3 regions of the Paenibacillus sp. PastF-3 genome follow, and region 1 is predicted to be linked to each of the others. Evidence: riboswitches for the same ligand, from Rfam matches in the RefSeq annotation. Region 1 holds a riboswitch; each other region holds the start of a gene.

Region 1 (10,917 bases):
TCTACAATCTCGTCGCTGTAAAGCGAAACTAGCGACACTTCCGATGTGCCAACCAGCCAGCGATTATCTCCGCTGAGCTCGTACGTCTGATCCATCCCACCGGGAAAGAATCCGGTTCGCTCCAACGCTTCAGGGCGGACAATTACAGGAACATCCATCACGGTGAATCCGCGTGCAGTGAGCACATCTAGGGCTAGTCTCTGTACAGCAAGATGTAACATCAGTCCTGCTCCTTTAAGCACATAGCTGCGGGGGCCGCCTGCTTTGACGCCACGAGGGATATCGATGATATCGTGGAGTTCACCTAGCTCCACATGATCACGAGGTGTAAAGCCGAATTCCGGCACCGCTCCGTTCAACCGCAGTTCTACGTTATCGTTATCATCGTGGCCGATGGGTGTATCCTGCGACACCGGATTCGGTGCGAGCAGCATGAGCTCTCTACAGCAGCGTTCAGCCTCGTTCAAATCTGCTTCCAGCAGGTTCAGTCTATTATTGAGTTCTCGTACCTGTGCTTTGACGATCTCTCCAGCAGGGCGGTCACCCTTACGTAGTAATTGTTCAACCTCTTTGGTTAGCTCATTACGTTCGGCTCTTATTTGTTCTGTTTCTTGTCGCAGGCTTCGGCGCTTTTCGTCCCAATTCAGCAATTCATCCAGTGGGAAGTCGACTCTTTTCCAGGTGGCAGTGTTTCTTACAAGTTCCTGATTATCCTTAATCCAGTTCATTTCCAGCATACCGTTTCGCTCCTTTTTGTTTAAAAGATAAGGAAGTGTAAGGTTCATCCTTCACTTTATCCTTCTATTTCTCGCACAAACACTTACCGTCCTTATAAGGACGACGAAGGTGATTATGCTTGAAAAAACGCAAAAAACGCCCTCATCCATGGGACGAGGAGCGTCAGCTCGCGGTGCCACCCAGGTTGATCGAATCTCCTTAACAACAGGAAAGAATCGACCCTCTTTGGTCTTCGCGGTAACGGGCGAAACCCGGTGAACTTAGGGAGTCATTATAGGCTCCGGTCGCAGACGCCTCACGGTTGGATGCCGATCATTGGCCTGATTCTTGGATTTAATATTGTTGCTTAGTATATCGCAAGAGTGGGATGAGCGCAAGCGTTTATGGTTTGACAATAATATCTAATCTGCGATAGGATTAATATTAATTTAAAGTATTCCTGTCGGGTTAAATATTGCAGTGTGAGCTGCTCAAGTGGGATGAAAGAGGTGGAGAAGTGGCTAAAATTGTTGTGATTAACGGAACGCCTTCCCTGGTATCGCGTATCAATGCAGTTATAGAGTATGCGGAGGCAAGCTTAACGGATCAGGGCTTTGAAGTTGAGCGTATTAACGTAGCTGAGCTGCCAGCGGAAGATTTGATTCACACCAAGTTTGAGAGCGATGCTATCGTCAAGGCGAATGGCCTTGTAGCTGAAGCGGATGCGGTAATCGTGGTTAGCCCGGTTTATAAAGCCTCTTATACAGGCGTGCTGAAGACCTTCTTGGATCTAGTTCCGCAAAAGGGATTGGCCGGCAAAATCGTACTCCCGCTCTTCATGGGTGGCAGTCTTGCACATCTCCTCACGATTGATTATGCTTTGAAACCTGTGTTGTCTGTACTCGGTGCACGTTACATTCTTGGTGGAGTGTATGCCGTGGATTCTCAGGTGGTTCGTAATGATCACGGAGTGGTAGAGCTTGCTGAGGAGCTGAAGCTGCGACTGAATGATGCATTAGCTGAGCTGGCAGAAGAAACTACACATCGAATAGAGCGCAAGGCATAGGACTCAGCAGTAGGCATTCTGTTTCTGATGGATTCATAACAAATATATAAGCGTCTCATTCATTCCTGATGTAAGGGTTGAGGAGACGCTTTTTTGCTATAGCCAAAAGGCCATCTCACTGTAAAAGTAGAGAATGGCCTCTTTTTTATCTATGGATCGTTATAGTCCAGTCTTACAAATCGTCAAATCCGTTATCATCGCCAACCTTACCGTAGTTGCGGGACTTGGCTTCGAAGAAATCAGTTTTCGTAGCATTCAGCGCATCGTCGGAGAAAGGCTTGATCCAAGGCATGCAGTTAACATCAACACCTTGGTAAGCTTTTTCCATACCCATCAAAGTCAGACGTTTGTTCGCTGTATATTTGATATAGTCGCTAAGCTCGTTAAGGTCAATGCCACGAACATTAGTGAGAGTGTAGTAAGCCCAGTTGGTTTCAAGCTCTACCGCGCGGTCGATGGTACGGTATACGTAATCCATGTTTTCTTTGGTGTTCAGCTCAGGGAAGTCTACGAGCAGCTGCTTAAATACTTCTGCGAAGAAGTAGCAGTGCTGATTCTCGTCACGTTGAATATAAGAGATCATTTGGCTAGTCGCCATCATCTTCTGGTCGCGGGCCAGATTGTAGAAGAAGGCGAAAGTGCTGTAGAAGAAAATTCCTTCTAAGATGAGATCTGCTACCAACGCATGGAAAAAGGTTTGTTTCGTTGGATTATCACGGAACTCTTGATAAATATCGGAGATAAATTGGTTGCGCTCCAGTAGAACCGGATCTTTCTTCCAATACTCGAAAATCTCTTTCTGTTCACTATCCGACACGATGGAGGAAAGAACATAGGAATACGATTGGTTATGCACTACTTCTTGTTGCCCGATAATGGCAGAAATAGCTTCTAGTGAGGAGTCGGTGAAATAACGCTTCACGTCGCTGACGAACATCGTCTGCATCGAATCCAGCACAGCGAGCAGGGAGATGTTGATCTTAAATACACGTTGCTCCTCTGCATCCAGCATAGGGAATTGTTGCGCATCTTTGGACATTGGGATTTCATCCGCGATCCAGTGATTAAGCAGAAGGACCTTGTACAGCTTGTACATATGAGGCATGCGGATATCATTCCAGTTCAGAATGCCTGAGCATTCACCGTCGATAATGCGTGTGGATTGGTTAGGTGCTTCAGTATTAAAAATCTTTTGTAATTGCATTTCTTATCCCTCCATTTTTTTGCGCGGGTAATCTTTCTTTGGTGTCTTGTTCATAGAAAGACGGTGATGGAGTAACGGAGAGGAAGTTTGGAGCTGTAGGGGCGTCAGCGACCGCCTTTGTCATCGGATGTCATCCGCTAATAGTCGGTAAAGATCAAGACATCTGATGACAACAGCGGCCGGAAGCCCAAACATTCCTCGCAGTTACGAAATTCATCATCGTTTTTCTATTCAGGGCACTAAGATAATTAGCTAGCGCAAGAATCACACTCTTCTATTGTCAAAGCACGGCTACGCACATAATAAGTTGATTTCAATCCGCCCTTCCAGGCGTTCAGATGCAGCTCAAGGAACTCGGTAGCCTTGATGTCAGGACGAACATACAGGTTGAAGCTTTGGCCTTGATCGACGTGACGCTGACGAGCGGAAGCCATGCGGATCGACCAGTTTTGGTCAATGGTGAAAGCTGTCTTATAGTACCAGATTGTCTTGTCGGACAGATCTGGTGCCGGGTTAGCGATCTTGTAAGTTGTTTTCTCTTCATAGGAAAGCAGTTCATACAAAGGATCAATGCTGGCTGTGGAGCCGGCAATAATCGATGTGGAGCCGTTCGGTGCAATCGCGAACATCCATGCGTTACGAACACCGTCTTTAGCCACTTCTTCTTGCAGCTCGCGCCATTGTTCTGTGGTTACATATTTGCCTTCTTGTTCACCGCTAACGTAGCCACGTGAAGTAAAGTACGCACCTGTCTCCCAATCGGAACCGGCGAACTTCGGATAACGGCCTTTTTCACGGGCAAGCTCCATGCTCGAACGTACCAACAGGTAGTTGATGTGTTCATACAAATGATTGTTATATTCTACGGCTTCATCAGATTCCCAACGAATGCCCTTGAGTGCTAATAGGTGATGCAAGCCGAATGTGCCGAGACCCACTGCGCGGTACTGGCTGTTCGTGTATTGTGCTTGCAGAACTTCAATATTATTGATGTCGATTACGTTGTCCAGCATACGTACTTGGATAGGTACAAGTCTTTCCAGCACGCCAGCTGGAATCGCACGTGCCAAGTGAATAGAATTCAGGTTGCAGACTACGAAATCGCCAGGAATCTTGGAGATAACAATCCGGGTCTTGCCATCTTTGGTTACTAATTCTTCCTGTTCAATCACGGTAGCGGATTGATTCTGCATAATTTCTGTGCACAGATTGGAAGAGAAGACCATACCTTGGTGGCGGTTCGGGTTCGTCCGGTTCACCGTATCACGGTAGAACATATACGGAGTACCTGTTTCGAGCTGTGATTTCATAATCCGTTTCATGATGTCGATCGCAGGAACGGTAATACGGGACAATTCCAGATTGGCTGTAGCTTCAGCATATTTTTCACGGAAAGTACCTTTACCAAGCTCTTCATCGTAGAAGTCTTCCAGACCCAGCGGACGACCATCCTCATCCGTCCAGCCCATAACCTTCTTCACTTCATGAGGGCAAAAGAGGTTCCAGTGGCTGCGTGATTCAACAGCTTCCATGAACAAGTCCGGCAGGGTTACACCGTGGAATACGTCATGGGCACGCATGCGCTCGTCACCGTTATTTAGCTTAAGATCGAGGAAAGCGAGAATATCTTTATGGAATACATCAAGGTAGACAGCGACAGCACCTTTACGAGTACCTAGCTGATCTACGCTGACTGCGGTATTATTCAATTGGCGAATCCAAGGGATTACGCCGGAGCTAGTGTTCTTGTGACCACGGATATCCGAACCACGTGCCCGTACTTTACCCAGGTAGACGCCGATACCGCCGCCCATTTTGCTAAGGCGCGCTACGTCTGTATTGGAATCAAAGATACCCTCTAGGGAATCGTCCACCGTATCGATGAAGCAGCTGGAGAGCTGTCCAGCGACCTTTTTACCGGCATTGGACATGGTAGGGGTAGCAGCTGTCATGTAGATGTTGCTCATAGCCCAGTAAGCTTCTTTTACAAGCTCAAGACGTTTCTCGGCTGGCTCACGGTGCATGAGGTACATAGCGATAATCATGTAACGTTCTTGCGGAAGCTCCATTACACGGCCGTCAAAATCATGCGCCAAATAACGGTCAGATAGCGTAAGCAGACCAATGTAATCGAATAGAAGGTCGCGTGTATAATCGATACATCCACCTAGCTCGATGATTTGCTCTTTAGTGTAATGCGTTAGAAGCTCCTCACGGTAGATTCCTTTTTTAACAAGATCCGTGATTAGAGGGTACAGCTCACCGTAAGGCTCTTCTGGATAAGCTTTATAGCGGCGGTGAACGGCTGCTTTTTTATAAAGGGTAGTCAGAAGGGCACGGGCAGCTGCAAACTTCCAAGTAGGCTCTTCTTTTGTTACAAGTTCTAGGGCACTCATAGTGAAGGCGTTGCTAACTTCTTCTCCGCTTACGGAGTCACGGCGCAGTTTGGAAATTACTCCCCGCAGCAATGTTTCTTTATTTAGTTGATCAAGACCCTCCAAGATACGGTCGGCGTATATGGAAAGGCGTTTCTCATCAAAAGCCAGTTGGCGATTATCTGGTTTAACTACGAATTGTGGCATGGTTATTTCATCCCTTCTTATTTTGGATTAATTTTGAATATCAAAAATTGATATATTATAGCGCAGTAGGCTGCCACAGAAAGACCTCCGAGCCGTTCATACTGGCCGGAATGTCGATTATGCGTTGGTTAGAGCTTCCTCGGTAAGGAAGTGTAGTATCTTTTAATTCTTCTATAAAACGTCCATCTATTAATACCTGACACTGTGTAAGTAGATTCCACTCCGGAGAACCGGGAAGGGCGTTTAGTTCCTCATACGTATACCCACTGTAAATCCAGATGGGGAAGCCTGGGAGCACGGCGCGAAGCTCATGAATGAACCCAAGTACCTCTTCTGCCGAGAAAAAAGGATCGCCGCCTGCTAGTGTTAAACCATCCAGCAATGGGTTAGCGGCGATTTCTGCAATGATTTCATGTTGACGTTCTAAGGTGAAAACTTCTCCATATTTAAAATTCCATGTCTCGGGATTAAAGCATCCCGGGCAACGATGGCGGCAGCCGCTGATGAAGAGGACGGCCCGCATGCCCTCTCCCTCGTTAATCGACTCCGGATAGTATCCGCAAATATTCATAGATGCTTAACACGATCCCGTACTTCGGCTTGTTTGGCGGCGTTGAAGCGGGTCTGATAGTCGCCAGTTAAATAACCTGTAACTCTGCGCAAACGACGGATGTGCACGTCATTCTCATGTGCGTTGCAGGAAGGACAGTTTGTCCCAATTACGCCTTCGTATCCGCAGCTTGAGCAGCGGTCAATCGGATGGTTAATGCTGAAGTAGCTGACCTGTTGTTCTAGTGCGTATTTAATGATTTTGATAAAAGCGGTTGGATTGCTGCGGGCATTACCGTTTAATTCGACATAAGAAATAGCCCCGGCATTGCAGTATTCATGGAAAGGAGCTTCCAAGCTGATCTTCTGAGCAGCGCCTAGATCATAGTATACAGGGATGTGGAAAGAGTTCGTATAATACTCACGGTCAGTTACGCCTGGAATAGAACCCAGTACCTTACGATCAATCTTGGTGAATTTACCGGACAGACCCTCGGCTGGTGTTGCGAACAAGGTGATGTTTAGATTCAGTTCTTCACTTTTCCGGTCGCAATACTCCCGCATATGACGTACGATAGCCACAGCCTTGGCATGGACTTCCATATCCTCGCCATGGTGTTTGCCGTACATGGCTTTCATGCATTCCGCCATACCGATGAAGCCGAGCGACAGACTACCATGCTTCAGCAGTTCACCTACAGAGTCTTCAGGAGCGAGGGTTTCGCCGCCTTCCCAGACGCCTTCTCGCATCATGAAATCGGATGCTTTAGCTTTTTGCGCGCTTTGGATGCAGAACCTATGAAGAAGTCCTTCCAGCGCAATGTCCATATAGTGATTTAGATCCTCATAGAAGCCAGCTTCGTCTGCGACGGTACGCCGGCCTGTTACTGTGCCGTGTGCCAGACCGAGCCGAACCAGATTCAGTGTATTAAAGGAAAGGTTGCCCTTCCCGGAGCAATGATTACGCCCAAAACGGTCACCGAGCACTCGAGTGCGGCAGCCCATTGTAGCAAATTCCGTATCAGGATCACTTGGATCATAATACTGCAAGTTGAGCGGAGCGTCTAGATTAGCAAAGTTCGGATACAGTCTGCGTGCAGAACATTCCGCTGCTTTTAGGAACAATTCATAGTTAGGATCGCCTTGCTGTTGGTTGATTCCTTGCTTGCATTTGAAGATTTGAATAGGGAATACAGGTGTTTCTCCGCTGCCAAGCCCGTTCATCGTTGCTGTTAGCAGGGAACTGATTACAAGCTGACCTTCTGGTGAAGTACAAGTACCATAATTGATACTGGTAAACGGAATTTGCCCGCCGGATCGGCTGGACATGGTATTGAGATTATGTACCATACTTTCAGCCGCTTGCAGGGTTTCGATTTCAGTTTCTTTCAGTGCATAACGGAACGATTTCGGATATACCTCGGCCAGATCGGTCCGGCTCATTGTGATCTCGCCCAAAGATTCATTAGCTTGTCCCTCATCAAAATAATCCAGACCCTTGCGGAACAGCTTAGCGAAGGATTTGGTTACATAAGGTGCCAGATCATAGTCGAGTTTATTGGCGGATACGCCGCCATATTGAGCATTTTGCTGGGATTGAAAAATGATTGCTACTAGTGACATAGCTGTCATTATGGAGTTCGGAGGACGAACACTGCCGTTACCGGTGTTGAAGCCTTCTCGGAGAAGCTTATCAAACGGGATAAAAATGCAGTTAGTCGTTCCGATTGCGTATTGATCCAGATCATGCACATAGACGACATTGTCATCAATGGCTTGCACCAGCTGCGGCGGCATCGTAAAGTTACGGGCGTACCATTTTGAATATTCACTGCCGAACTTGCTCATTTTACCGGAGAAACTCTCTCCGTTCAAATTGGCATTCTCGCGCAGCAAGTCCAAATCCCGGCTGTCGATAATATCGCGTCCTAAATCAATGAGCTCTTCTAAAAGAACTTCCCGTGCATTTGTTGTACCGTTAAATTGTCTCTCCAACAACGTCATTGTATAGCTCTCCTCTCAGTCTATCGTCCTATCATTAAGAAGTGGGGCCGCATAAGCGGCCGTATATTCATTGTGATCTCATAAAAAAAGCATCCCCTAGCGAGGATGGCTGAAAATGCCCGATGCGTTATGTAAATATCCACACAGATATTTGTAGTGGTCTCTAAGAAGATGACCGCATGCGGACACCGCTCCTGTTCCTCGCAGGCACTCATAGTTGGTGTCGTCGAAACAGGCAGGTCTCCTGGCTTCCGTAGGACCTCTCAGCGCCTTCCCAAGGGGTTCTTACCCTCAGTGGCTTCTGCCAGGAGATCTGCCCATCTTTAGCTTCTAAAAGCTTGTAAAGGGCATCCGGTTACAGTGGCGGGACCGCAGCGGATTTTCACCGTACTTCCCTATTAAGCTCTAATTCCGATTAAGGATCAAAGCGCCTGTCTCCACTATATTTTGTTGTCGTTAGATAAAAATAACCCAAGATGTTGTGTTTGTAAACAGTTTTTTAGAAAACCCGCGCGGGGAGCGGGTTCTTCAAAAGTACTCCACAAATGATCCACAGGCTGTCCATAAGTAATCCACAATTGATCCACAGGCATATGAAAAATGATTCATAAATTGTCCGAAAAGATGCCACAAAGAGTCCATAAATGTAGTGCAGACGACCCTAGAATTCACGTAAGAAAAAATACCCGTGGCGAAAGTCATATTTCGAAGAATTTTTTGGGGAAAGAAGAAGGGGCATAATAAAGCTGAGATCATTTGTGGGAGAGCGGTGGAGTTGTTACAATAGAAGGAGACACATACTTTAAAATTCCGAGGAGGTATTCCCATGCCTATTGCTGAAGTAACCGTTATTCCGATTGGAACAGGTAGTACGAGCCTTAGCAGCTATGTTGCGGATATGCAGCGAGTGCTGAAGACGGTAGAAGGGATTACTTATGAGCTTACATCCATGGGTACAATTATCGAAGGGCCTCTTCAGCGTATTTTTGCTGCAGTCGAGGCGCTGCACGAGTCTCCTTTTGCCGCAGGTGCAGAGCGTGTCTCTACCTCACTTAAAATAGACGACCGCCGAGATAAACCCTCCACTAGCCGTGGAAAGCTGGAATCTGTGGAGCGTAAACTACAGGTGGAATAGCAGTTCGGGAGAGTAGGGAAATAGAGAAAATAGGCTTGCGTTTCTAGGTGAAAGTTGTATAATATTTTTTGTTTGACAGAAAAATCAGCTTTAAGCTGGTGTAGCTCAGGGGTAGAGCAACGCACTCGTAATGCGTAGGCCGGGGGTTCAATTCCCTTCACCAGCATATCTAAGAATTGCGCATGGCACGGCTTCCGGGATTTCGGGACCGTGCCATTTGTCTTGAAATCATCTATTTTCTAACATTCTTCTAACCTTTGCCTACGGTAGGGGCTTTAAATGGATAGATATCTAATTACCTATTTACCCAAGCACTATAGTGTGGATTTCATAAGCTAAGATGAACTTAAATACAAAGGAGAAAATTTAAAATGAGCGAAAATATTGCTGGCTTTGGTGGTGTCGGATATGGTGGCGGTATCGGAGGAGCCTTTACATCTACCGGTGCAATCTTGGTACTGTTTATCCTCCTTGTAATTATTTCTAAGACTATCTTGCTATAAAATGAGAAGGATGTTTTGCTTGGAAGCTTGAGGGTGTGCTTCCACAGAGTTATATCAGCCTTAATCTGGTGTAGCCCAGGGGTTCAATTTCCTTCACCAGCATATCTAAGAATGGAATAACGGCGCGGTTTTCGGGGATCCCCGAACCGCGCCGTTTGTCTTGAAATCACCTATCTTCTAACATCCATCTAACCTTTACTCAAGTAAAATGAGGGATCAGTCGTAATCCTGACCTCTTTGCACGTTTCAAGAATGGAGTCGCCGATCCCTCGAAGGGCTGCTTCTTGTAAGTTGGGGAGAACATGTGAATAAGTATCCAGTGTAACATTGATGGAGGAATGACCCAGTCTCTCTTGTGTGATATTTGGGTGTACACCGAAGATGAGAATCACCCCGAAGACTGTACGTCAATATACGTGCAGACAGGTTGCAATGCTTACCTTTAGGTAAGTACGTGAACTAAAAGTGCATACTTACGCGATGGCGTGATGGGAGGTATAACTCAAGTCCTAAATCTGATTCAAACATGGAGGATACACCATTGAAAACACTTGTTGTCGTTACGCACCCAAACATCGAAACATCCGTTGTTAATAAACGCTGGATCGAAGAACTCCATAAATATCCAGACAAATATACGGTACATGAGCTGTACAAAGCCTATCCCGATGAAAAAATCAACGTGGAAAAGGAACAACAACTAAATGAAGCGCATGATAAGCTCGTCTTACAATTCCCTGTCTACTGGTTTAGTAGTCCGCCTCTGCTTAAAAAGTGGCTGGACGAAGTATTTAACTTACGGATGGGCATATGGCTCGAAGAGTGATAAATTAAGAAATCGTAAAATCGCATTAGCTGTAACTGCCGGAGGAAGTGAAAAAGACTTCAGTGAAGATGGTAAACTCGGCTACGGGCTGGACTGTATTTTATCTCCCTTTGACACGACTTTTATTTACTGCAACGCTGATTATCGTTCCTTCTATGCCATTTATGGTACGGAATCTGAGACGGTAGGAAGTACGGATTATTTTAAAAAATTGGACATCAGTTCGCAAGGCTATGTTGAATTTATCGATAATATGTAATTAGAATTGAAACAAAAAGCAGCATTTTCATTAATGGAAATGCTGCTTTTGTCATAAGTCGTGGCTAAATCG
Region 2 (10,917 bases), on a different contig from region 1:
CTCCACGCAACACCCTTGTTGAATTTCAGCGTTAACACGGCATTTTCACCGTATTTTTGGGAAGCTGTGAGTTTTTTGAGTTGGCTGGCTTTGAGTGTGAGTTCCTCGCCATTCAAGGTGTAATCTTTTCCCTTTATTAGATACTTCCCATTTGCACTAATCGTGGTTAGCTTATTGCCGTTTAGGTTCAGCTTCACCTTGGTGTCTTTGATCGTTGCACCTTTTTTTAGATAGACCAGATCGCTCTCGGTGCTCGAGGAACGTTCTTTCAGACCAGACATTAATACGTTGTGGAGTTCGGAATCGGACCACTTATACGTTTTGCGGTTGAAATGTTGCCCATTATCCCAGAGCATGGAGGTCATTTTCTTTTCTTTTAAATAATAGGTAAGGTACTCGAAGAATTTCAGCTTCTCGCCTTGTTCAATCACACCTGTATCCTTATCGAAGCCTAGCAGTCCAAACTCACCAACGATAACAGGGATTCCTTTGGCTACGAATGTGTTGTAAACGTTATCAAAAGTTTGGATGATATCGTTTTTTGTATCTTTTTCAAACGTGGTGTAACCAGCGATATTCACACTGAACGGCCAGAAGCCGTAGTAGTGAACGGTCGCGATTATGTTCGGATCGTTAAGAGCTGTAATCGTCTTGTAAAGCTGATCCATTCTAGGTTGGGTAGGAGAAGTCTCTAATGAAGGCAGCACTAGCGGACGGACATCATTCTTTCCACCTGAGTTTCGAACGATCTGATGGAAAGAATTGTTGAGCTCTGTAAGCATCTGTTCCATCTTCACTTCATCCGTACTTCCGCCATCCGTGAAACGAGGTTCATTAATGCTTTCGAACATCAGCTTATCGGATTTATCCTTGAAGCGGTCCGCAATTTGAGTCCATGCTGCGTTATAACGCGCGAGCGTTTCATCATGCTTCTCTTCCATATGACTTACCCATAACCAGGAGTCGTGATGGACGTTAATCATTACATAAAGCTTGGCGTCCAGCGCCCAGCCGACAACTTCTTCGACACGGTTGAGGTAAGCTTGATCAATGGTATAGTTCGGTGCTTCACCTATGTGTGAATCCCAAGTGATGGGAATCCGGATACTTTTGTAGCCTTGTGCGGCGATTTTCTTAATCAGTTCTTGGGTCACACGCGGATTGCCCCAGGAGGTTTCATCCTCACCTGTAGCATCTAGCGTATTGCCAAGGTTCCATCCGGGCTGCATATCGTCTACATAGGATTGGATCTTACTCTTTGGTGCTGGCTTAGCTTGTTGCTCGTCCTTAGTGGCAGCGGCGGCAATGGATGAGAACAAAGAAAGCAGAAGAGCGGTGACAAGGGTCAATGATAAGAAGTGTTTCTGGATTCGAGTAGTCATTGAATTCTCCTTTGTAAGATCATTTTTGAGGATGCTTAAACCGGACCTTCATTACTACTTTGGTGCTTAGATGATCATATACACCTCCATTAATTTGTTGTAAACGATTACCAAATACCCTAACATAGAATAATTTCAACGAGTACCTTACTAATTTGTGGTAAATTCATATATGAATTAGTGATTTGCAGTGATTCCAAAGTTATGGAGGGCAATCCAGTGAGCAGATTTCATTACATAGGCTCGGCTACAGAGCTTCCGTTAGGAGAAAGAGGCAGTGTACTGTCAGCAAAGACATATAATGAAGTGAAAAATTCCCCAGAGTATAAGAATCAAAGAGAGGCTTTACGCCTGCAAGGCATAATTCCTTTAGATGACATCGCAGATCTGTCTCATTTAAGAGATGAGGACTGTCTTGTATACGACTCGGAAGAAGATGCAGCGGGTATTTTTATAGAGGAACTTGGGTATTGGAACGATGAGATTCGCAAGCATTTTCGGAGTCCATATGTATACCGGATTTCACCGAATTGGGGCGGCTTCTCTGTATCCCCTAAGCTAAAAGATACGCTACCAGGATCGTATGATGCCTCACTCAAGTGTTGTCGGGAGTTATTTAGGCTTATGACAGATTATGGGGTATCTGGTGCCGAGTTTGAGCTTTATACTTGTTGGGCTGAGGAAGAAGGGCTCCTACGAAATAAAAAGTATGATCGAATCTTTGATTTGGCCTCTTTGTCACTGGAGGAGGGCTTTGAGCTGAGAGAAAAAGAGTATATTGTGGTTAAAATGATTTGATATTCAATAGGATTATCGCTAACTACTCGTTATACAAAAAACAAATATTGCATGACAAAAGCATCTATATTAGATATGATGGAGCATGAAAAATTAATATTAGCAATAGGTGCCAATTATGAATGTTTCGGAAATGCAATCATAGATTGGTTAAATGGAAAGCGGGTGTGAGTCCCGCGCGGTCCCGCCGCTGTGAAAGAGGAGTCCTTGCAAGGTACCACTGGGAAACTGGGAAGGTAGCAAGGGTGATGATACTTGAGCCAGAATATCTGCCTGTTTCTGATACACCATTAAACTCTACGAGCGATAGAGGGGTGTTTGATATAGTATATGCCTGCTATTATTGCGGTTCACTATCTTAAACCTCTTGACGTTATGTTGAGTGGTTTTTTTGTAGTGCTAAAAATATAAGAAAGTATAAGTTTAGCACCTATACTCTATGTCTTATATTTCTCGCTAAACGCATAACGTCCTTATAAGGACGCCGAGGGCGTTATGCTTGGAAAGTTTATTCTGTTTTTTTATCATAGGAAGAGAAGGGAAGGGTTATGGAAACATGAAGAAAAATAAGTTTTTAGCTTGGTTACTCATTGTAGCTGTATTTATCACGACGTTCTCTACAAGCGTAATCCCGGCTCATGCGAATGAAGCAATTGCCGATAGTGCAGTTGTAACAACAGAGGTTAATCAAGCTCTAGTAGAGCAGATTAATGCGTTAGTACAAGAGCCAGATACAGAGAAGCCTACGATATTAATAGAAGGTATACAAGATAAACAAGAAGTATCCAGTAAAGATTTAAGCTTCAAAGTAGTGGTTACAGACAATGTCTATAAAGACATTATCCCAGTAGTAAAGCTGAACCAAGTCGTTCTGTCAGCTACTAATGGTGAGTACAAAGCCTCTCTTAACCCAGGTAGTAACGTAATCGCAGTAACGGCTGTAGATGGCGCTGGGAACAAAGCAGATAATGTAACCTATCAGGTTACTTATAAAATCACTGCCAAAGAACAGTTAGATAAAAGCTTGGCTTACATCGTTAACACTGTAAAGAATCCGTCATTTGGAACAGGTAGCGGAGAATGGTCGATTCTTTCTCTAGCACGTGCGAACTATAAAGTACCAAGTGGTTATTATGATCTCTATTACAACAATGTAGCTACGAAAATAACATCGATTATCAAAGAGGATGGAAAACTCGACGCCAATAAAAGCACAGAGAATTCCAGAGCAATTCTAGGACTGACCTCTATCGGAAAAGATATCACGAATGTTGCAGGTCATGATCTAAGAAATGCACTCGCTGATTATCAATATATTCAGAAGCAAGGGCTTAATGGTCCCATATTTGCTCTGATTGCACTAGATAGTCATGACTACGGAATTCCAGTATTATTCCCTGATCCTGATGAGAAGGGAGTTATATATCAAAGCACAAGAGAAAACCTGGTTCAGTACATCTTAGATAGAGAAGTTAAAAAAGGTGCAGCAGATGCCGGGGGCTGGGCTTTAGGTGTAACCAAAGCAGACGTCGATATGACCGGGATGGCGATGCAAGCACTTGCGCCTTATTACGCAACGAATCCTAATGTAAAAGCTGCCGTGGATCGGGCGATTGCATGGTTATCGAGTGTACAAAATGCTCAAGGTGGATTTACAAGCTGGGGAAGCACAAGCAGTGAGAGCATCGCACAGATTGTTGTTGCCTTAACTGGCGTAGGCGTAGATCCGCACAGTGACCCTAAGTTTATTAAAGAAGGAAATTCACTTATAGATGCTTTACTTAGCTTCTCTGGGCCGGATGGTGGATTCAAGCATATTCTCACCGGAAAAGTAGACGCTATGGCTACGGATCAAGGCACATATGCACTCGTATCCTATGATCGTCTAATCAATAATAGCAACCGTCTCTATGACATGAATGATGTTCAATTAGAGCAGCCGGAAGTACCGACTCCAGATGTAGCCAAGCAGCATTTGGATAAGAGCCTTGCCTATCTTGTTAAAACCGTAACGAATCCGACTTATTTCGGAGAGTGGTCCATTCTTTCTTTAGCACGTGCAAACTACGATGTGCCTAATGATTATTATGATCTCTATTACAACAATATAGCTACGAAAGTAGCAGCCTTAATAAAGGATGGAAAAATCGATACTACGGCAAGTACAGAGTATTCCAGATTGATTTTAGGACTTACCTCTATTGGAAAAGATATCACGAATGTCGCGGGGTATGATCTGAGAAAAACGCTTGCTGATTATCAATACATTCAGAAGCAAGGAAATAATGGTCCTATATTTGCTCTAATTGCGCTAGATAGTCATAACTATGATATTCCAGTAGCGCCAGCAGGTAAAGTTCAAACCACAAGAGAAAACCTGATTCAGTATATTTTAGATAATGAGATTAAAAAAGGTACAGTAGAAGCCGGTGGTTGGGCATTAGGTACGGCGAAAGCCGATGTCGATATGACGGCTATGGCAATACAAGCACTTGCACCTTATTACGCAAAGGATTCTAATGTAAAAGCTGCCGTAGATCGGGCCATTGCATGGTTATCGAGTAATCAAAATAATGATGGTAGTTATACAAGCTGGGGAAGCACAAGCAGTGAAAGCATCTCGCAAGTTATTGTTGCTTTAACTAGCGTAGGTGTTAACCCAGACAATGATGTTAGGTTTATCAAGAATGGCAAGTCTCTTATTGATGCATTACTTGTCTTTGCTGCACCTGATGGTGGATTTAAGCACACCTTAACAGGATCAGTAAATGGAATGGCTACGGACCAAGGCACGTATGCACTTGTGTCCTATGATCGTCTGATCAATCATAGTAACCGTCTCTTTGATATGAATGATGTGAAATTGGAACAACCAGAAGGACCGGGACCTGGGCAACCAGAGGGTCCAAAAGAACTTCCGTTACCGTCTGGTGATCACCCAAAAGTTGATATCCCAATTGACTCTCAAGATTATATCGTTCCAATCAGAACAGGAGATAGCAACAAGGAAATAACGGTAGTTATTCCTAAAAATCAACAATCGAAGGTTAGTGTTAGTTTACCAAATAACAGCGATCTTCCTCAGATTGAAGCTACCAAAGGTGACGTATCCGTAGTCATTCCTAAGGGTGCAAAAGTTACCCGTGGAGATGCCTCAGCAATTGAACTTTTGTCACCTTTTACAGGCACAGAAGCTGCACTAAAAGATAGTCTGAATCAGATTATTTCCCAGGATAAGAAGCTGGAGAGCATTATTCAAGCCTTTTCCATGGGTGGCAGTGCAAGAGTAGAATTTAGTCAATTTATAACATTAACCTTTAAGGACCTTAAAGGAAAAGATGCAGCTTATATTCAAAATGGTACACCTCATGTGATTCAAAAATTTGCAAGTGACGCCTTAGGTTTGGCAAGCGGCAACTCAGAGTATGCCTACGATAATGGAAATGATTTAATCGTAAAAACCAATCACTTCACTGATTACATTGCGTACACAACCAGTGTAGTTCAGACACCTGGTGGCGACGGTGGTAGTGGCAACGGCGAAGGAAATGGCGGTGGCACTGGTGGTGGAGGAACCACTCCATCGAAGCCATATGTAACCCTATCCGTGGATAAGCTTACGATTAAGAAGGGATATGTTGTTCCTTCTGTACAGGTAGAGCTACAATCTGGTGACACAGTGTGGTCAATATTCGAAAGAGTACTAGATAGCCGCGGGATCGACTATAGCTATTCTTGGAACAGTACATTTGGAAGTGTGTATGTTGAATCCATAGCTGGTGATGGAGAATTTGACCATGGTAGCGGTAGTGGATGGATGTATAATGTAAATGGAAAATATCCTAATTATGGTGCATCTTCATATAACCTAAGTGCTGGGGATAGAATTCAGTGGCGTTATACTACGAATTTGGGTGCCGATCTAAATGCACCGATACCAACAGCGAGTCCGACTCCAAAACCAACGCCTAAACCCAGCGGTACTCCTGCTCCGGGTGATGTAACTATTCCGGAAGGTAACGGTAATCCGACAGCAAGTCCATCTCCAACAGCGGCTCCTAATGATATCAAGCAAGTGTATAAAGACGCCGATAAGATCTCATCCTGGGCATTCTCAGCGATTGAAACAGCTACAGTAAAAGGGTACATCCAAGGTAACAATGGTCAGGTGAATCCGAAGGATTACATTACAAAAGCAGAGTTTACTAAGATCCTAGTTTCTGCATTGGAACTTGATATTAAGAGTGATAAGGGAATTACCTATAAGGATGTAGCTCTGGCAGATTGGTTCTATCCATATGTGAATGCTGCTCATAAAGCAGGATTAATTACAGGCTTTAATAATGAATTTAAGCCAAATGACAAGATTACTCGCGAGCAGATGGCAGCAATCATTGTCAGAGCATTATCAATCCCAGCTACGAAGCCAGGAACAGCGATTAAAGACATCAAAACTGCATCCGCGTGGGCTAAAGCAGATGTGGAAACTATTGTTGCCACTGGACTAATGTTAGGTGATGATAATCAATTTAAACCTAAAGAGCTTGTAACTAGAGAAATGGCAGCTGTTGTAGCTACTAGAACCCATGATTATAAGAGTGGCGACAAAGCAGTTAGTCCATATATTCAGAACACAGCAGCCTTTTTGCAAAAAACAGTAACAAACCCTGTCATCTCCTCGGTTGGCGGCGATTGGACAGTGTTCGGGCTGGCACGTTCTGGTGTGAAGGTTCCAGATAGTTATTACGCTAAGTACTATGCGAATGTAGAAGCAACCCTTAAAGAAAAGGCTGGGAAGCTGCATAGCGTAAAATATACGGAATATGATAGAGTTATTTTGGCATTAACTTCAATCGGCAAAAATATTGATAAAGTGGCGGGTTATAACCTACTGGAGCCGCTCGCTGATTTTGATACTGTAATCAAGCAAGGTATTAATGGACCTGTGTTTGCCTTGATCGCACTGGATAGTAATCATTACGACATTCCAGTGGTTAAGGATGTAAAGACACAGACGACTAGAGAGAAGCTTATTGATTATATTTTAGGCAGAGAGATCAACGGTGGGGGATGGGCACTTGGCAGTAATGCTACTGCGGCCGATCCGGATATCACTGGGATGGTTATTCAAGGCTTAACCCCTTATTACAAAACGAATGCCAAAGTAACGGCTGCTGTAGATCGTGGATTGGCTTGGTTATCCAAAACACAAACAGCAGACGGTGGCTTTGCAAGCTGGGAATCTACGAACTCCGAGAGCATTGCTCAGGTTATTGTAGCTTTAACTGGACTTGGTATAGATCCGCATAAGGATTCCAGATTTATTAAAAATGGCCGTTCAGCGGTAGATGCGTTGCTTGGCTTTGTTGCTGCTGAAGGTGGTTTTTATCACGTGAAGCAGGGTGGAGTAGGCAACGGAGGCGCGAAACCAGGAGAAGTAGATCTTATGGCTACGGATCAAGCGATGTATGCACTGGTTGCTTATGATCGGTTCGTTAAGGGTCAGACGAGTCTTTATGACATGACAGACGTTAAATAGAACTTTATTTAAAGAGATAAGCAAGGGTAGCGTGTATACCCTTGCTTATTATTTAAGGTGGGGAACTTAAGAAATGAACAAGAAAAAATGGCTAACAGCGATACTAATTATTGGTGTGTTGGTGATTGCGTTCTTTTGGGGCGGGAATTATCAGAAGAGCCCGAACAAGGTTGCGAGTAACAATGTTGGGTCTCAAGTTGTAGAATCAGCCAATACGGCTTCCAATCAGAATGTTGAAGTAGAGCCTACAGCCTCAAGTGATGCCGAGACAACGGAGATAGCTCCTACAGCTACGCCAGGTGAAACAGCTAAGCCCATTGAAACGGTAAAGCCAACTGAAGAGGTAACGCCAACCGAAACTGCGGGTACAGAGGTTGAAAAGCCGACCGCAACACCTAAACCGGATACACAGGCACAGCCGACCGCAACACCGAAAGCGACGGCAAAACCAGTAACCAAACCGGATTCAAAAGTAGCGGCAACAGAAGCCAAGCAGGAACCGAAAAAGGATAAATTTCTTACGGATCCAGTACCGAGCGGGAAACCTAAGCCAGTGGAATGGCAAAATGCAACAGTAGATAAGAAGAAGCAATTAACGGCTACCTTGTCCGTCTCGGCGGCTACCATTTTAGATAATATGAACATTTTCAACGAGGATAAGCTTGAAGTATTACCGGCAGATGGTATCATTTATAAAGCGCAGAAGGTAACCTTTTATGAAGGGGAGTCTGTGTTTGATGTTTTGCTAAGAGAGATGAAGAAGAATAAAATCCATATGGAATTCAGTATGACTCCGATCTATAACAGTAATTATATTGAAGGCATAAATAATCTTTATGAATTTGATGCTGGAGAGCTTAGTGGATGGATGTACAAAGTAAATGGCTGGTTCCCTAACTACGGCAGTAGTCGTTATGTGCTTAAGGATGGCGATGTCGTTGAATGGGTATACACTTGTGATCTAGGTCGAGATGTAGGTGGTTATGTAGCCACAGGAGGAGCACAGAAATAATGAAGGATAGCTTTTCTACCTTTCATCCGTTTGTGAATTTTCTTTATTTTGTAGTTGTGTTGTTATTTAGCATGGTGTTCATGCATCCCATATTTCAGGTGATTGCCCTGATCAGTGCAGTGGTTTACTCCTTTATGTTAAAAGGAAAAAAAGCCGTTCGATTTAATCTGCTGTACATGGTTCCTTTTCTACTATTTATGGCGATTATGAACCCTGTTTTTAATCATCAAGGGGTAACGATCTTGTTCTATTTAAACAATGGAAACCCCGTTACGAAGGAATCGATTCTTTATGGCGTAGCAGCGGCGTGCATGTTTGTGACGGTTATCATATGGTTCTCCTGTTATAACGCCGTGATGACCTCGGATAAGTTTATTTATATATTCGGAAAAATACTGCCGGCACTGTCGTTGATTTTTTCGATGGTGCTTCGTTTTGTTCCTAGATATTTAGCGCAAATCAAGGTGATTTCGAATGCTCAAAAATGTATAGGCCGGGATGTCACCCAGGGAAATCTCCTCGCGCGAGCGCGAAATGGGATAACGATCCTATCGATAATGACTACCTGGGCCCTGGAAAATGCGATTGAGACGGCGGATTCTATGAAGTCAAGAGGATATGGATTGCCGGGACGTACAAGCTTTTCGATCTTCCGATTAGATGCCCGGGACAAAGTAGCCCTCTTGATCATGGCAGGCTTAATTGCGATAGTAGCTGTCGGTGCAGCGATGGGTGAGAACACGATGAGATATTATCCGTCGATTAAAGCGAGCGCAATTACACCTTTTAGTATCCTTGTATATATCGCTTATTTTGCGCTATGTATGATCCCTGTGCTCATCAATATGGTGGAGGCAATGAAATGGAAATCTATCGAATCGAAGAACTAAGCTTTGCTTTTCCTGAACAAGAGCAGATGGCTCTATCGAATGTTAATCTTACGATTGCAAGCGGAGACTTTATTACTGTTTGTGGAAAGTCAGGCTGCGGCAAAAGTACCTTACTAAGACAACTGAAAACAATCCTAACCCCACATGGCAAACGCCAAGGGGTGATTTATTATAAGGGGCAACCTGTAGAGGAGATCGATCAACGGACACAGGCAGCGGAAATCGGTTACGTACTCCAGAGTCCGGACAATCAAATTGTGACAGACAAGGTGTGGCATGAGTTGGCCTTTGGTCTTGAAAGCTTAGGTTATGACAATTCTACGATTCGTTTGCGCGTGGCTGAGATGGCGAGCTTTTTCGGAATTCAGACCTGGTTCCATAAAAGTGTGACTGAGCTATCGGGTGGCCAGAAGCAGCTACTCAATTTAGCAGCGATTATGGCTATGCATCCTTCGGTTCTAATCCTTGATGAGCCTACCTCTCAGCTAGATCCTATCGCAGCTTCCGATTTTTTGGAGACGGTCAAAAAGATTAATCGCGAGCTTGGAACCACCGTTATCATGACCGAGCATCGTCTAGAGGATGTTCTTCCGCTCACAGATCGGCTGATTGTGCTGAATGAGGGCGTTGTGATTGCAGATGATACCCCGCAAAAGGTAGGCGAAGCTTTAAGCAAGCTGAACCATCCAATGTTTCTGTCCATGCCCTCACCCATGCAAATTTACGCAGGCGTAGAGAATGACTTAGCATGGCCTGTTACAGTGAAGGAAGGACGACAATGGCTGGATGCTTTTCTAGAGGATAAGACACCTGCAACGATGGTAGTAGCTCAGTCAAGCTCGAAAGTGGACGGCCCTGTAGTCATAAAGTTCAAGGATGTATGGTTTAAATATGATAAAAATGGACCGGATATCATCAAAGATTTGTCGTTTGAAGTAAAGCAAGGGCAGTTCTATTGCATTGTTGGTGGGAATGGAACGGGGAAGACATCGACGCTGTCACTTATGAGCGGCATCCTTCAGCCCTATCGAGGGAAGGTTCTAATCGGCGGGAAAAACCCAGCGAAAATAAATGCCAAAGAATTGTTTACTAACCATCTGGGCATCCTTCCGCAAAATCCGCAAACGTTATTTGTGAAAAAAACAGTCGAACTAGATTTATACGAAATGTTATCTCAGCTTCCTTTAACGAAGGAAGAAAAGGTGGCTAAAGTTGAGACCGTGGTTAAGTTCGCAGAACTGGAACATCTTCTCTCGATGCATCCGTATGATCTTAGCGGGGGAGAACAGCAACGTG
Region 3 (10,917 bases), on a different contig from region 1:
GGGACTTTACTTCTTTTTTATTCGCAGCCGTTATTTACGCAACTTGAAGAAGAACTTGATCTGAATAATGGGGGTTACGAAATGCAAGCATGGATTACAGATTTTATGGAGCAGTTTGGTTACTTTGGTATTTTCCTGATGCTCGCTTTTGAAAATATATTTCCACCAATTCCTTCCGAAGTGATCCTTCCTTTTGGAGGATTCATGACAACCACAACGAATTTGACCATTCCTGGGGTAATCATTGCTGCTACGCTTGGCTCACTGCTGGGTGCAGTGATTCTTTATTATATCGGTCGTTTGTTGGATGTAAATCGATTGGAAAAGATTGTTGAACGCTGGGGCGGCCTACTCCGGATTAGCAAAAAGGACATCCACAAGGCTGACGCTTGGTTTGACAAATATGGCTATTGGACCGTATTATTTTGTCGGATGGTTCCATTAGTGCGTAGTTTGATCTCGATCCCAGCAGGGATGTCGGGCATGAAATTTGGAGTGTTTATGATCTTCACAACGATTGGTACGCTGGGATGGAATCTATTGCTGGTGCTTATTGGGGCGGCATTGGGTGAGTCCTGGGAAGACATCGCCATGTATATGGATATGTACTCTAACGTAGTGTACGTGCTTCTTGCAGGTGGAGTAGTGATCCTGGGATATTTGTTCTTCCGCAAGCGCAGCCGGAAAATGAACACCGAAGGTTGAGCCGAGAAGGACTTATAGATAAAAGTTATGATTAAAAGGAGGAGAACAAATGGAGCTATTAACGATTATTAAAGCTATTATTTTGGGAATTGTTGAAGGATTGACTGAATTTGCTCCGGTATCCTCCACGGGTCATATGATTATTGTTGATGATATGTGGTTAAAATCGACAGAGTTATTTGGGCAATATACGGCCAATACGTTCAAAGTGGTTATACAGCTGGGGTCAATATTAGCAGTTGTAGTTATTTTTAGAAATAGGTTCATTGAATTGTTGGGCTTAAAGCGCTTCAGCCGCAAGCAGTTGGATCCTGTAACCGAGCAACAACCACAGCTTGAAAAAGGCGGCCACCTTAAGCTTACACAGGTGCTTGTAGGCTTAGTGCCAGCAGGCGTGCTGGGGGTTCTGTTTAATGATTATATTGACGAACATTTATTCTCTACATCTACCGTGTTAATCGGTCTAGTAGTCGGTGCTGTATTAATGATTATTGCGGATCTATTCGGACCTAAGAAGATTCAAACGGAGAGTGTCGATCAGATTACATATAAGCAGGCGCTAGGTGTTGGTCTGGTCCAGTGCTTCTCCTTGTGGCCGGGATTTTCACGTTCCGGGTCGACGATTTCTGGTGGTGTTCTTCTGGGTATGAGTCATCGCGCTGCTGCTGATTTCACGTTTATTATGGCTGTTCCAATCATGGCAGGCGCCAGTTTACTCTCACTGATGAAGAACTGGCAATATTTCACCATCGATGCCCTGCCGTTCTTCATTGCAGGCTTTATCAGTGCCTTTGTGTTTGCGCTATTATCGATGCGTTTCTTCTTGAAATTGATCAACCGGATTAAGCTTTTACCATTTGCTATATATCGCATAGTACTTGCTGCAGTAGTATATTTCGTGTTTTTCTAAATCCGTTATAAGGAATCGATATAACCAAAGCCCCCGTCATCTATTGCAGATGACGGGGGCTTTCACGTATGATGACATCAGATTAAGACACTCACTTTATTGATGATAAGGATAAAGTAAAAGTTTCACTTTATTCTTATTATTCTCGCATAAACGTCTTACCGTCCTTAAAAAGGACGCCGAAGACGTTTTAGCGATTAAATGATAAGAAAGTATAAGTTTCACACAATACTTTCTTATTATTCTCGCATAAACGCTTACCGTCCTTAAAAGGACGCCAATGGCGTTTTAGCTTGAAAATAACGGAGACAGGTGCTTGCCGGAATTAGTAATTCGGTAGGCTTAAAAGGGAAGTTCGGTTCGAAGCCGATGCGGTCCCGCCACTGTAACGGAAGAGTCCATAGCAACATATGTCACTGGCAATTTACTACTGCTGGGAAGACTGCTAAGGATGCTGACACCGCTAGCCAGGAGACCTGCCTGTTTCAACAGCACTGCTTCACCTACGGAGGATAGGAAGGTGTTAGACGTTAACCATAGGTATATTATGGGCGTCTTTCCCTTTGACTTTTTTTAGGGAAAGGCGCTTTTTTTAAAAATATAAGAAAGTATAAGTTTTGCACCTATACTTTATGTCTTATATTTCTCGCTAAAATGCTTACCGTCCTTACAAGGACGCCGAAGGCGTTTATGCTTATAGGAATGCAAGTGATATCAAGTCCAAAATAAGAAAATGGAGAAGGGGAGCTGCAAAGTGACGAACAAAGTAAAAGTAAGTAATCTTGGCTATCCAAGAATCGGAAAAAACCGCGAGTGGAAGAAAACGTTGGAAGCCTTCTGGGCGGGGAAAATAAATGAGGAAGAATTCCGTACTGAAATGACAGGCATTCAGCTTCAGCATTTGAAGACTCAGCAGGAGGCAGGAATTGATTTCATTCCGGTAAATGATTTTACATTCTACGATCATGTGCTGGATACAGCTGTTATGTTCGGGATCGTACCTCCACGTTATGCGTATGACGGTGGCGACATTGGACTTGATCTTTATTTTGCGATGGCTAGAGGAAATGCTGAGGCTACCGCTTGTGAGATGACTAAATGGTTCAATACGAACTATCATTACATCGTTCCAGAGATTGGTGCACAAACGCCGCGTCTGACCGAGAACAAACCACTGGAAGCTTATCGTTTTGCCAAGTCCCAAGGGGGAATTGAGGGTAAACCTGTAGTTTTAGGCCTTTATACATTCCTTAAGTTGTCAAAAGGTTTTGCATCTGCGGATATTGCGAAGATTGCTGCTCGGTTTCTTCCGGTTTACATTCAGCTGTTGCAGGAACTGAAGCAAGAAGGAGTATGCTGGGTACAGATGGATGAACCAGCAATTGTTACAGGAATAAATGAGTCAGAATTATCCTTACTTCACTCGATTTACACAGAAATTGCTGAATCCGTGCCTGGTTTAAATATTATTCTGCAGACTTACTTTGAAGCTGCTGAACCGCTGGAGGCATTGTTCAAACTTCCGGTACAAGGTTTAGGTCTTGATTTTGTCCATGATGGCGGGACGAACCTGGCATCGATTGAACGTCTTGGCTGGCCTGAGGATAAGTGGCTGGGAGCGGGTATTATTGACGGACGCAACATCTGGCGCTCGGATCTGGATGCTAAGCTGCAGCTAATCGAGAAGCTGAGTGTACATGTACCGCTTGATCGTCTTATTCTACAGCCTTCTTGCAGTTTGCTGCATGTTCCGGTTACTGTTCAGGGTGAGGCGAAGCTGAAGACAACCGTCAAGGCTGCATTAGCCTTTGCTGATGAGAAGCTTAGTGAGCTTGGCCTGCTTGCTGCAGCCTTAGAGGGTACAGGAGAAGCTGCTGCTGCGTTGACAGCCAGTCGCGAAGCCCTTACTGCCTTCCGTTCGCTTCCTGAACGCGGCCGTAAGGATGTTGCGGAGCAAGTTCTTGGACTTGCAGATTTACCGGACCAACGCAGTCTACCGTTTGCTGAGCGCCTGAAGGTGCAGCAGGAGAAATGGCAGCTGCCACTTCTGCCAACGACAACGATCGGAAGCTTTCCACAGACCGTAGAAGTACGTCAGGCAAGGTTGAAATGGCGTAAAGGGGTATGGAATCAAGAGCGCTATGATGGGTTCGTACGTGAGCAGATCGCGGATGCAATTACCTTCCAAGAAAAACTAGGTCTGGATGTACTCGTGCACGGTGAGTTCGAAAGAACGGATATGGTGGAGTTTTTCGGGGAGAAGCTAGATGGTTACTTATTTACTAGTAATGGCTGGGTTCAATCCTATGGATCTCGCTGCGTGAAGCCACCGGTTATTTATGCGGATATAGCTTTTATTCAGCCTATGACTGTGAAAGAGAGCGTTTATGCTCAGTCGTTAACTGCCCTTCCTGTTAAAGGTATGTTGACTGGTCCTGTTACAATCCTCAATTGGTCTTTCGTACGTGATGACCTTAGTCGGGAAGCAGTAGCCAATCAAATTGCCTTAGCGCTCCGTCATGAAGTTAAAGCTTTGGAGGATGCAGGCATAGAGATGATTCAAGTAGATGAACCGGCTATCCGTGAAGGGCTTCCTTTGAAGGCTGAAGATCATGAGGCATACTTGAATTGGGCGGTGAAGTCGTTCCGTATCGCAACGAATCATGTGAAGGCTACAACACAAATTCATACCCACATGTGCTATAGCGAATTCAATGACATGATCGACTCCATTTCCGCGATGGATGCGGATGTCATCTCTATAGAAACTTCCCGTAGCCATGGGGAATTGATCGTTAGCTTTGAAGAACAGGAATATGATAAGGGAATCGGTCTTGGTGTATATGACATCCATAGTCCACGGGTTCCTGCTGTAGAAGAAATGACAGCTGCTATTGATCGTGCGCTGCGGGTGCTCGACCCTGAACAGTTCTGGATTAATCCGGATTGCGGCCTTAAGACACGTGGCTGGCAGGAGACGGAAGATGCACTTCGTAACATGGTAAAGGCTGCTGCTATTGCAAGAGAAAAGGCAGGAGTTAGTGCCTCCAAATAGCATTAGAGATATACAATAAATCATAGCCGGGGAATTTCTCCCTGGCTTTTTATTTCAGCCACTTGATAATAATTCTCATTCTTGATAGAATGAGAAAAGAAAAGAAGGAACCGTGGAGGGTCCCTTCAAATTATCACCTTATTTGCTTTCGAAAGTCTTGCAATCTGTTTCTTCTGCACGTGTAGGTTCTTGGGAGCTGTGGAAAGCTACAAAGATAGAATCAGCACTGCATTTGTTCTCTTCTGCCCAGTGGGTGCAGGAGTTAACTTCGCAAATTACGTCTTTTGCCATGAGGGTTCACCTCCCCTTCTTAGTAATAGACAGCATTATTAACAAAGAACTACTCTGTTCAACAAGGTGGAGCTTGTCCGAACAGAACCGCGCCCTACCCTCATTCATTATGAATTGAGGGTATTTGGTATTTTCTGTGTAGCTAGACGAGGTTATTGTACCAAATAAAGCGTTTGTAAGCAAATGGGTTATTCAATCACAGAAATATGACAAAGTTATACAAATAAATATAAAAAATTACAAAATACATTTCTCATTAACATACCAAAAAATACAAAATAATCCTAATTATCTATATAATTTTAAAAAATATCTGGTAATATTTTCGATAGGGAACGGCCGATCCTAATCTGAAATATTGGAGGATGAAATTGATGAAAAAGTTCTTACTATTCCCTTTTGCCTTAATGCTAATCTTGTGTTTACCTATTTATGCAGGTGCAGAAGGTGTACATAATGACGAAGCCCCTCAAAATAGTGAACCCGAAATCATAAAAGTCTACAAAACCTCACCTACGGGATTGTCAGAAATCTCAATAGAAGAGTACAATGATATTCTTGCGCAAGGACAAGCTTTAGAGGCTGCTAAAGAGGGATTGTTGCCAAGTGTGCCCCTGTTTAATACAGATTCTTCTTTTGAGAAAGCCTCTGTTATAGCTCCTAGAGATGCTTTCCAAACAACGATCTACTCTTACCAACAAAATGGTTATGTCTCCTATGTTACTAGAAGTGGCTTGACTAGAAAAATCTCTCAGGCTGTTTATAACAGTGCTTCTGGAAATTCGTTGTTAAACATCAGCTATTCGGTTTCTCAAGGTTATATTGCGAACACTAGCTTTGGTGTAACCGCAAAACAAACAGCTGTTAGTGCTGGCATTACAGGTGGCTCGTCGTGGTCCAATACTTATGGTGGCAGTAACACGACAACTGCATTAGTGAATCCTTACAATTATGCTTGGATGGAATATACGCCTATTATGAATAACTCATTTGGTGTGATCACAGAGAAGACTTATGCCAATGTTCAAGGGAATTCAGTTCTTGTAGGCACCACTAGTTATGATGTTGATATTTACATGGCAAGATTATTAAGCGGTTCGCTACCAGATGGCATTTATGTCATTAAACAAAGTTCTTCTAACCCAGGTTAGTGTTTGCACAAAAAATGATAGTTCGAGACCTCAAAGCCGCAGAAATGCGGCTTTTTTTCTTTTGAGTATGCATGATTTAAAAGAAACTATTCATCATTCCATTTTTAAGTGCAACCTTCCAAGTTTTGGAACGTCATAGTAAAGAGTGACGGAAGAGATCTGCTTAGAACAAGACATTCCGTTACGATATGATGATCCGTGCAAGCGGTATCTACTACATTTTTGGAGGAATGAGAATGCGTAAATGGGGTCTGCATTACTTATGTTTATTAATTCTTGCGGTAGTCTTGGCGGGTTGTGGTTCAGCGGATAGGAATTCAGCGGCAGATAGCTCGGCAAAAGAAAATGGTAGTACGAGTAACAACGCAGCAGTAGAGGTACAATCGCAGAGCTCGCTGGCCTCAACAGCGGATAAAAGCACTTCGGCAGCCCCTGAGGCAGAAGCAACAGGCAGCGAGAACTTGGCTATAAAGGGCTCCACATCAGAAAATACTGTTCAAGCAAGTGCAGGGTTTACTGGTAGCGATGTAGTAGCGGGCTTGAACAAGAAGCTGATCTATAAAGCGAACCTTAACATGGAAGTAGAAGACTATGGAAAAGCACAGACTGAAATACGTAATTTAGTAACCATAGCCAATGGATATATTATTGAGTTTAATGAAAATATGTCGCAGTACGAGCAAGGTGGGACGTTTATCCTTAAGGTACCTGCCTCCGGATTCTCACCTTTTCTGAATAAATTAGAACAAGTAAAACACGAATCTCTACAGCGCAGCATTCAAGGTCAGGATGTCTCTGAAGAGTACGTTGATCTGGAGTCACGTTTGAAGGCAAAGCAGCTAATGGAAGCACAATATACAGAGTTTATGAAAAAAGCGACGAAATCCACGGATCTGGTCGCCTTCGCGAACGAGCTTGGCTCGATTCAAGAAAGCATTGAACAGATTAAAGGTAGAATGCGTTATATCAATCAGAATGTATCCTTCTCTACGGTAGAATTGAGAGTGTATCAGACGGATGAAAGCATTGCTGTCAAAGAGAAGAAGGAGCAAGGGCCGTTACTGGAACGCGCTTCAGATGCTCTAAATGGCAGCTTAAATGCGCTATCTGTGATGTTTCAGTGGCTTGTAGTTATCCTTGCAGGAGCGTTACCGATACTTATCGGGGCTGCCATTATATTAGCTATTGTATTAGTTTCCCGTAAAAATATCCGCGAGCGTCGGGAGCAGCAGACCGAGAGGATCCGTCAGCGCAATAAGGAGCTGAAGAGAGAGCAAATCATCCCTGCGGCAACAGAACCTAAGGAGGCAGGTTCAGAGGATGAGCCGAAGGCTAATAAGGACTCAGAGGACTCAAAGAAAGAATAGCCCCTCTAAGCATAAACGACCTCGGCGTCCTTATAAAGACGGTAAGCGTTAAAGCGAGAAATATAAGGATAATGTATAACGTGAAACTTATACTTTCTTATATTATAAGAGAAAAAAACGGTTGTCATCCTAAAAGGACGACAACCGTTTCTTTGTGTACTGAGGATTGATGTTTAGGCAGGCTGGAAGAGTACGCGGTACTCCCCGTATCCTTCCTTCTCCAAATCCTCTTTCGGGACAAATCTTAGCGCCGCCGAATTTATGCAGTAGCGCAAACCGTTTTCTCCGGGACCATCGTCGAAGACGTGGCCTAGATGGGAATCCGCTACTTTGCTGCGAACTTCAGTGCGGACCATCAAATGACTGAGATCCGTCTTTTCCTTCACAGCATAGTCCCGGATGGGACGAGTAAAGCTTGGCCAGCCGCAACCGGAATCGTATTTATCCTGCGAGCTGAATAACGGTTCGCCAGATACGATGTCTACATAAATACCATCTCCATGGTGATCCCAAAAATCATTCCGGAAAGGAGATTCTGTAGCACTGTTCTGAGTGACTTCATATTGAAGAGGCGTTAACCGTTCTTTCAAACTTTGTTTGTCCTCTTTATGTGTCCAGTGGGTTTCTATAAAATCCTCTCGTCCAGAACCTTTGCGATAACGTTTGTAGTGGCCTGGATTCTTATGATGGTAGCCTTGATGATATTCTTCGGCAGGATAGAAAGTGGATGCCGGGAGAATCGGGGTTACGATTGGACTTGAGAACCGACCGCTTGCTTGAAGAGCTGCCTTGGAAGCTTCTGCTTGTTCTTTTTGTTCCTCCGAATGGGTAAAGATTGCTGTTCCGTAAGAAGTCCCGCGATCATGGAATTGTCCACCTGCATCGGTAGGGTCAATTTGCTGCCAGAACAGCTCAAGTAACTTGCTATAAGGGAAAATATCTGGGTTAAACGTAATTTGTACAGCTTCAACATGTCCTGTCGTTTCAGAACAAACCTCTTCATAGGTTGGGTTCACTGTATGTCCGCCGGTATAGCCAGAGACGACACTAATGATTCCTGGCAATTCTTCGAACGGCGAGACCATGCACCAGAAGCATCCACCTGCAAAGGTTGCTTTATCCGTCTTGGTATTTATATGGTTAGTCTGATGTTCACTCATTGATATCCCTCCATTCACATAATGCAATTAAATAGATCACAATTTAATTATAAAGCAAATACTAACTGCCTGCCAGTTTGTAACCGATAAGTTCTTTCGCTATCTGTTATTCTTCGCTTCTTGAGCGCGCGGACGCAAGCTCAGTCCGGCAATAATTAGCACAGCGGCATAGGCGATGATGGCAATAATCGCACTTACAGGGTCCTGGAAGAGATGATTCCCGAGGAAAGCGTATAATGCAATCCCTGGTATTTTTCCAATGCCGGAAGCTGCAATATAGCTCCAAAAAGGCAGTCCAGCAGCTCCAGCGTAGATGTTAACCGCTGTTTGGGGAATGATTGGCACGAGTCGTGCTAGGACAATCGAAGCGAAAGGTCGCCGCTCAATGCCTACTGTGAACTTTTCGAGTGCGGGAATGGAGGCTAAATAAGCTCTAGCTTGGCTTTGAAATAAGTACTTCACAATTCCAAACAGGATTGCGGCAGCCAAATTAGTAGCTAGCCAGCAAATCAAGGCTCCCACTAAACTTCCGTATGCATAACCGAAGAATCCGATGACAGCTTTATAAGGGACAACTGGAAACAAGGCCAGTAAAGTTGCAAACCCTATAGAACTGAAAAGATTATGATCCTCTTTCATCCAGCTTAGGATGTCATATCTGTAGATAAACGCAAGGATTGTACCCGAAACATAAAGAACAATCGAGAACCATTTCTTCATAGATAATATGCCCCTTCTTCCACTCATTCATCTCATCATACGGGATATGAAGTAAATATTGAAGCAAAGATCAATTGTCAGAGAATGAGAAGCAGGTATAATAGCATTTGTAGAGAACAAAGAGAAAAGATCGAGATATTGAAATGTTAGAGGGGGATGGATCAGTGATTGTACCTGAACGTAAAAGAGTCGCCATAATAGGAATCGGCAATATCGCCCGTAAAGTATATTTGCCACTGCTCTCTCAGCATGATTATGCCGAGGTAGTGGGTGTTCTCAGCCATTCATCGACAACGGTGGAGCAGGCTGTTCATACCTATCGTTTTCCTAAAGGGACGACGAATCTGGAAGAGCTGTTATCTTGGGATCTGGATGCAGTATTTGTACATAGCCCAACAACTACTCATTATGATATAGTAACAAAATGTCTCGAACGTGGGATTTCGGTATATGTAGATAAACCACTTTCTTATGATCTTGAAGAGTCCAGAAGGATGGCAGAGCTAGCACAAGATAAAGGGCTTTTGCTGGGAGTGGGCTTTAACCGCCGGTTTGCCCCTATGTATGTCACCGCCAAGCAATGGCTTGAGGAAGTCGGTGGAATTAGCCACTGCAGTGCGATTAAACATCGAACGAAGCTACAGACAAGCACCAGCCGCGAAACTGTGCATGATGATCTTATCCATATGCTTGATTTGCTGTTGTGGTTATGTGGAGATCAGTATGAACTGCTTCGTAGTCATCTTCAATCTAGTGGAGATGGTCGTCTGCTACAGGCATCTGGAATGCTAGCCTGGAAACATAGTGCAGTAGGGATGTACAGTATGGTTCGTGAAGCCGGTGCGGATTTGGAGAAGCTTGAGCTGCACGGAAATGGTAGATCGGTGGAAGTAGTGGATCTAGACAAGGCCATTCTTTTTGAAAAAGATACCTTACCGCATATTCAAGGCTTTGGAAGCTGGGATACTGTACTGGATAGAAGAGGTTTTAGTGGAGTGGTGAATAATTTTCTTTGCAACATAAATACACCGGAGCTATGCAGCATTGCTGCTTCAGCGGTACTGCCTAGTCATATGCTGGCGGCACAGCTTGCTGAATGAGGTCTCTGAGAAAGGAGAAGAATATATGGAGGATAACCGTAAATTAGTGGAGGAACAGATCATCGAAAGCTATAAGCGCGAAGAAGAGATGATGATTCTTGTATTCGCTCAGTGGTGTGTAAATAATGGACTTGATCCACATGCGCTATACTTGCAGGCTTATCCGCAGCAGGAAGGGAATGAAGCCTTGCGTCAGGCACTTGCCCTCACGGTTTCCGCAGAGGAAGCGGGAGACATTTCTGATGACACCGTTCTGGGTGTACTTTCACTTTTTGGAAATGATGACTTGGCACAAATCGTAACTGAAGCGATTGCTCAAAGGGGATCTAAAGGACCTGTGGGGGATTGACATTGGGGATATAATAATAGAGTCAGATGAACTTTTTTCGGTAAACGATGTTCATCATGGTTAAAATGTGTTAATATTATATATACTAACTAATAGTAAGTTTCGCAAG

What was found. Region 1 has a riboswitch for cobalamin ahead of M2444_RS13365 (anaerobic ribonucleoside triphosphate reductase). Riboswitches for the same ligand answer to the same signal wherever they lie in the genome.
Region 2: it holds a riboswitch for cobalamin, as region 1 does, so the genes downstream of both, M2444_RS32835 (S-layer homology domain-containing protein) here and M2444_RS13365 (anaerobic ribonucleoside triphosphate reductase) in region 1, are expected to answer to the same signal.
Region 3: it holds a riboswitch for cobalamin, as region 1 does, so the genes downstream of both, metE (5-methyltetrahydropteroyltriglutamate--homocysteine S-methyltransferase) here and M2444_RS13365 (anaerobic ribonucleoside triphosphate reductase) in region 1, are expected to answer to the same signal.

Annotation. Positions count from the first base shown of each region.
Region 1 covers NZ_JARXWM010000005.1:374,930-385,846, forward strand. Annotated here, with positions in the region: gene serS (serine--tRNA ligase) at 1-737, opposite strand, end outside; gene ssuE (NADPH-dependent FMN reductase) at 1,235-1,783, shown strand; gene M2444_RS13350 (ribonucleotide-diphosphate reductase subunit beta) at 1,956-2,987, opposite strand; gene M2444_RS13355 (ribonucleoside-diphosphate reductase subunit alpha) at 3,236-5,569, opposite strand; gene nrdG (anaerobic ribonucleoside-triphosphate reductase activating protein) at 5,625-6,140, opposite strand; gene M2444_RS13365 (anaerobic ribonucleoside triphosphate reductase) at 6,137-8,122, opposite strand; cobalamin riboswitch at 8,340-8,572, opposite strand; gene M2444_RS13370 (MTH1187 family thiamine-binding protein) at 8,949-9,257, shown strand; tRNA gene M2444_RS13375 (tRNA-Thr) at 9,352-9,423, shown strand; gene M2444_RS13380 (YjcZ family sporulation protein) at 9,629-9,760, shown strand; partial or broken gene M2444_RS13385 (NAD(P)H-dependent oxidoreductase) at 10,302-10,845, shown strand; gene M2444_RS13390 (winged helix-turn-helix transcriptional regulator) at 10,910-10,917, opposite strand, start outside.
Region 2 covers NZ_JARXWM010000033.1:1,515-12,431, forward strand. Annotated here, with positions in the region: gene M2444_RS32825 (cellulase family glycosylhydrolase) at 1-1,382, opposite strand, end outside; gene M2444_RS32830 (hypothetical protein) at 1,602-2,180, shown strand; cobalamin riboswitch at 2,271-2,471, shown strand; gene M2444_RS32835 (S-layer homology domain-containing protein) at 2,737-7,719, shown strand; gene M2444_RS32840 (DUF4430 domain-containing protein) at 7,793-8,731, shown strand; gene M2444_RS32845 (energy-coupling factor transporter transmembrane component T) at 8,731-9,621, shown strand; gene M2444_RS32850 (ABC transporter ATP-binding protein) at 9,594-10,917, shown strand, end outside.
Region 3 covers NZ_JARXWM010000003.1:166,878-177,794, reverse strand. Annotated here, with positions in the region: gene M2444_RS08065 (FtsX-like permease family protein) at 1-64, shown strand, start outside; gene M2444_RS08060 (DedA family protein) at 82-705, shown strand; gene M2444_RS08055 (undecaprenyl-diphosphate phosphatase) at 755-1,615, shown strand; cobalamin riboswitch at 1,909-2,113, shown strand; gene metE (5-methyltetrahydropteroyltriglutamate--homocysteine S-methyltransferase) at 2,370-4,670, shown strand; gene M2444_RS08045 (DUF1540 domain-containing protein) at 4,809-4,961, opposite strand; gene M2444_RS08040 (hypothetical protein) at 5,336-6,112, shown strand; gene M2444_RS08035 (DUF4349 domain-containing protein) at 6,349-7,479, shown strand; gene msrA (peptide-methionine (S)-S-oxide reductase MsrA) at 7,653-8,639, opposite strand; gene M2444_RS08025 (TVP38/TMEM64 family protein) at 8,739-9,359, opposite strand; gene M2444_RS08020 (Gfo/Idh/MocA family protein) at 9,524-10,459, shown strand; gene M2444_RS08015 (hypothetical protein) at 10,485-10,808, shown strand.